2 regions of the Pseudomonas sp. BIGb0164 genome follow, and region 2 is predicted to be linked to the other one. Evidence: predicted binding sites of a transcription regulator. Region 2 holds the regulator's gene; the other holds the start of a gene.
The links. Region 2 encodes FliA, which starts transcription of late flagellar genes. Its sites were predicted from a motif close to CTAAAGTTTNNNNNNNNNNNGCCGNTAA; they were not measured.
Positions count from the first base shown of each region.

Region 1: the regulator FliA is predicted to act here: its motif matches at 1,360-1,387, upstream of M2394_RS09940 (methyl-accepting chemotaxis protein).

Region 1 is NZ_JANUEA010000003.1:447,967-450,153, forward strand. It holds gene M2394_RS09940 (methyl-accepting chemotaxis protein) at 1-1,260, opposite strand, end outside; gene M2394_RS09945 (LysR substrate-binding domain-containing protein) at 1,438-2,187, opposite strand, start outside.
Region 2 is NZ_JANUEA010000007.1:397,029-399,215, reverse strand. It holds gene fleN (flagellar synthesis regulator FleN) at 1-397, shown strand, start outside; gene fliA (RNA polymerase sigma factor FliA) at 394-1,134, shown strand; gene M2394_RS20530 (chemotaxis response regulator CheY) at 1,302-1,676, shown strand; gene M2394_RS20525 (protein phosphatase CheZ) at 1,695-2,187, shown strand, end outside.

The DNA of each region.
Region 1 (2,187 bases), on a different contig from region 2:
GGCCATGCTGGTGATCTCGCCGGACTGCTGTTCCATGCCTTCATAAGCGCCACCGGACAACCCGGACAAGGCCTGTGCCCGGCTGTTGACCTCTTCGGCCGCCTTGCGGATGTGCGAGACCATGGTCGACAAGGCTTCACCCATCTGGTTGAAGCTGCGCGCCAACTGGCCGATTTCGTCATGGCTGGCCACGTTCAAGCGTGCGCTCAAATCGCCGGCGCCCAGGGCTTCGGCCTGGCGCACCAGGTCACTCAACGGCTGCAGTTTGCTGCGCAGCAGCCAGACCGCCGCGCCGACCGCCAGCAGCATTGCCAGCACGCTGCCGATCACCAGGCGAATACCTACCGCCCAAGTGACTGCGCGGATCTCGGACTTCGGCATGCTCGCCACCACCGACCACGGGCCGCCTTCGAACGGCACCGAGACGCTGTAGAAATCTTCGTTCTTGTCACTCCAGAAGCGGCCTTCACCGGGCTTCTTCGCCAGGTCGAGCATCACCGGGATCGCCTGATCCAGCGCCTGCACGCCCGCCGGTGGCACCAACCAATGTTTCTGTTCGTCCAACAGCGCCAGCGAGCCGGTCTGGCCGATACGGAAGCGCTTGAGGTTGTCGAACTGGGCCTTCTGCTCGTCGGTGTAGTCAAAGCCGATGAACAACACGGCGATGACCTTGCCGCTGGCGTCACGCACCGGGGTGTACTGGGTCATGTAGGAGCGGTCGAACAGCACGGCCCGGCCCACGTAATTCTGCCCTGACAGCAGGCGCTGGTACGCCGGGTGCTGGTGGTCGAGCACGGTACCGATGGCCCGGTTGCCGTCCTGCTTGGTCAGCGAGGTGCTGATACGAATGAAGTCCTCGCCGCTGCGCACGAACACCGTGGCCACGCCGCCGGACATCTGCTTGAACTCATCCACTTCATCAAAGTTGTTGTTCAGCACCTCCTCGCCCAGGTACAGGCTTGGGGTTTGCACGCCGGCCACGGTGACTGGCTGGTCTGCACGCACGCTCAGGCCGGCGCCGAAGCGCTTTTCGAACAGCCCGCTCAAACGCTGGGTACTCTCGCGCAAGGTGCTGTGGAAGGTATTGAGTTGGTCGGCCAGCAAACGCGCCTCGCTGGCCAGGTGTTCCTCGCGGGTGTCGAGGTTGGCCGAGTCGAGGGAACGCAAGGCAAAGACGGTACTGCCGCTGATGACGACAGCCAGAATAACGGCCAAGGCGAGGCCTAGTTGGGAGGCGATCCGAGCGCGAGGTTGAGACATGACAGCTCCTGGCCGAGGCCAGGATCATCCTGATCTCATAGCGCTGCTCGGCAAATTATCTGGTGGGAAACGTTGGTGCACGATGGTTCCAACACACCTTCTTCGGCGGGCGCGGGCAATACTTGAGCGATTCACAGGGGTATCGCGCAAACGATTGCACGAACGGTAGGCCGCGCATCAGTCGAGGCGCTGCACCTGAGGCAATTCCATGGCCTTGACTTCGCCCTGAAGAAACTCCGCCAAACGTCGCAGCCGCTCTCCCCCGGGGCGGGTTTTCGGCCACACCAAGTAATAGTTTTCACCACTGGCGACTGCGGTGGGCCACGGCAGGCTCAACCGCCCCTGAGCCACGTCCTCCGCCACCATCAGCAGGTCGCCCATGGACACCCCGTAGCCCCGCGCGGCAGCGATCATGCCCAGTTCAAGGGTATCGAACACCTGCCCGCCCTTGAGCGACACCTGGGACGACAAGCCCATGCGCTCCAGCCAATTGCGCCAGTCGCGGCGGTCGGGCGTGGGATGCAGCAACTCGGCGGTGGCCAGGCGCGCTGCATCCCAGGGCCCATCCTCAAGCAGGTTGGGCGCCCCCACTGGAATCAGCAACTCGGGGAACAGGTAACTGGCTTCCCAATCGGCCGGGAAATGTCCGTAGCTCAGCAGCACCGCACAATCGAACGGCTCCTGATTGAAGTCCACCTCATCCACGCTCATCCACGCACTGGTCAGTTGCACCTCGTTGCCCGGCTGCAACGCCCGGAAACGACTGAGCCGCGCCAGCAGCCAGCGCATGGTCAGGGTCGAGGGTGCTTTCATGCGCAGGATGTCGTCTTCGGCATTCAGTGTATGGCAGGCCCGCTCCAGCGCGGCAAAGCCTTCACGCACGCCGGGCAACAGCAGGCGCGCCGCTTCGGTGAGTTGCAGGGTGCG
Region 2 (2,187 bases):
GGTCTGCGACGAACCCACCTCGATCACCGACGCCTACGCCCTGATCAAACTGCTTAACCGTGACTACGGCATGAACCGCTTCCGCGTGCTGGCCAACATGGCCCAAAGCCCGCAGGAAGGGCGAAACCTGTTCGCCAAGTTGACCAAGGTCACGGATCGCTTCCTCGATGTCGCCTTACAATACGTCGGCGCAGTTCCTTATGACGAGTGTGTGCGCAAGGCCGTGCAAAAGCAGCGTGCGGTCTATGAAGCGTTCCCTCGTTCGAAGTGCGCACTGGCGTTCAAGGCCATTGCCCAGAAGGTCGATACCTGGCCGTTGCCCGCCAACCCACGGGGGCATCTGGAGTTTTTCGTCGAGCGATTGGTGCATCAGACGAGCGCAGGACCCGTGCTATGACAGCGACTGGCTACAACGCGTACAAGAAGTCTGCCCGTGACAGCCAGGGCGAGTTGATCGAGCGCTACGCGCCGTTGGTCAAGCGTATCGCCTATCACCTGCTGGCACGCCTGCCGGCCAGCGTCCAGGTCGAAGACCTGATCCAGGCCGGCATGATCGGCCTGCTCGAAGTGTCGACCAAATACGACGCGAGCAAGGGTGCAAGTTTCGAGACGTATGCGGGTATCCGTATTCGTGGCGCAATGCTCGATGAAGTGCGCAAAGGCGATTGGGCACCGCGTTCGGTGCACCGCAATACGCGCATGGTCAGTGATGCAATTCGCGCAATTGAAGCAAAAACCGGTCGTGACGCTAAAGATCATGAAGTTGCGGCCGAACTCCAATTGAGTCTCGATGATTACTACGGGATTTTGAACGATACCTTGGGCAGCCGCCTGTTCAGTTTCGACGACCTGTTGCAGGACGGCGAACACGAAGGGCTGCACGAGGACGGCGCGAGTGCACATCTGGAGCCGTCGCGTGACCTGGAAGATGAACGCTTCCAGGGTGCGTTGGCGGACGCGATCGCCAATTTGCCGGAGCGTGAGCGACTGGTGTTGGCGCTGTACTACGACGAAGAGCTGAACCTCAAGGAAATCGGTGAGGTCCTGGGGGTCAGCGAATCGCGTGTCAGCCAGCTGCACAGCCAGTGCGCAGCCCGCTTGCGGGGGCGATTGGGAGAGTGGCGCGCGCGCTGACAGGCAGTGTGGGGACACTGCAGACGCTACCGTGAAAGCCAACGCTTTCGCGGGTTCGTACCGTGGTGCCCTGGGCAGTCCTTTTTGTGTAACGCCTGTTGATTGAAATGGCGCGTCCAGGTGCTGGGCGCGTTTAAGACTGCTTGGAGGTCGAATTGGACAAGAACATGAAAATCCTCATCGTTGATGACTTCTCAACGATGCGGCGGATCATAAAAAACCTGTTGCGTGACCTTGGGTTCACAAACACGGTCGAGGCGGATGACGGCATTACAGCGATTCCGATCCTCAACAGCGGGAGCATCGACTTTCTGGTAACCGACTGGAACATGCCGGGCATGACCGGTATCGATTTGCTGCGCCACGTGCGTGCTGATGAAAAACTGCGCAGCCTGCCTGTGCTGATGGTGACCGCCGAAGCCAAGCGTGAGCAGATCATCGAAGCCGCCCAAGCCGGGGTGAACGGTTACGTGGTCAAGCCATTCACTGCGCTGGCCTTGAAAGAGAAGATCGAGAAAATCTTCGAACGCATCGGTCATTGATGCTGCCACGGGGGAGCTATGGAGCATAAAGAAACGTCACAGGGAGACTTCGAGTCGACCCTGAAAAAGCATGCTCACCAGTTGGTCGACAGCCTTGAAAAAGGCCAGTTCGGCGACGCGGTGCAGTTAATCCATGAGCTCAACCAGACCCGTGACCGCGGCCTGTACCAGGAAGTGGGCAAGCTCACGCGCGAGCTGCACAGTGCGATCGTCAATTTCCAGATTGACCCGCACATGCCCCAGGCCGAAGAGATTTCGCAAATCACCGATGCCACCGAACGCCTGTCCTACGTGGTCAGGCTGACCGAGGCGGCGGCCAACCGCACCATGGACCTGGTGGAGAACGCCACGCCCCTGGTCAATGGCATGGCCAATGAAGCCCAGGCCCTCAGCGTTGACTGGGGCCGCTTCATGCGTCGGGAAGTGGGCGCGGAGGAGTTTCGTGAATTGGCGCGTCGGGTCGACGGCTTTCTGTCGCGCAGCGAGCAGGAAAACCGCACGGTTTCCAGCA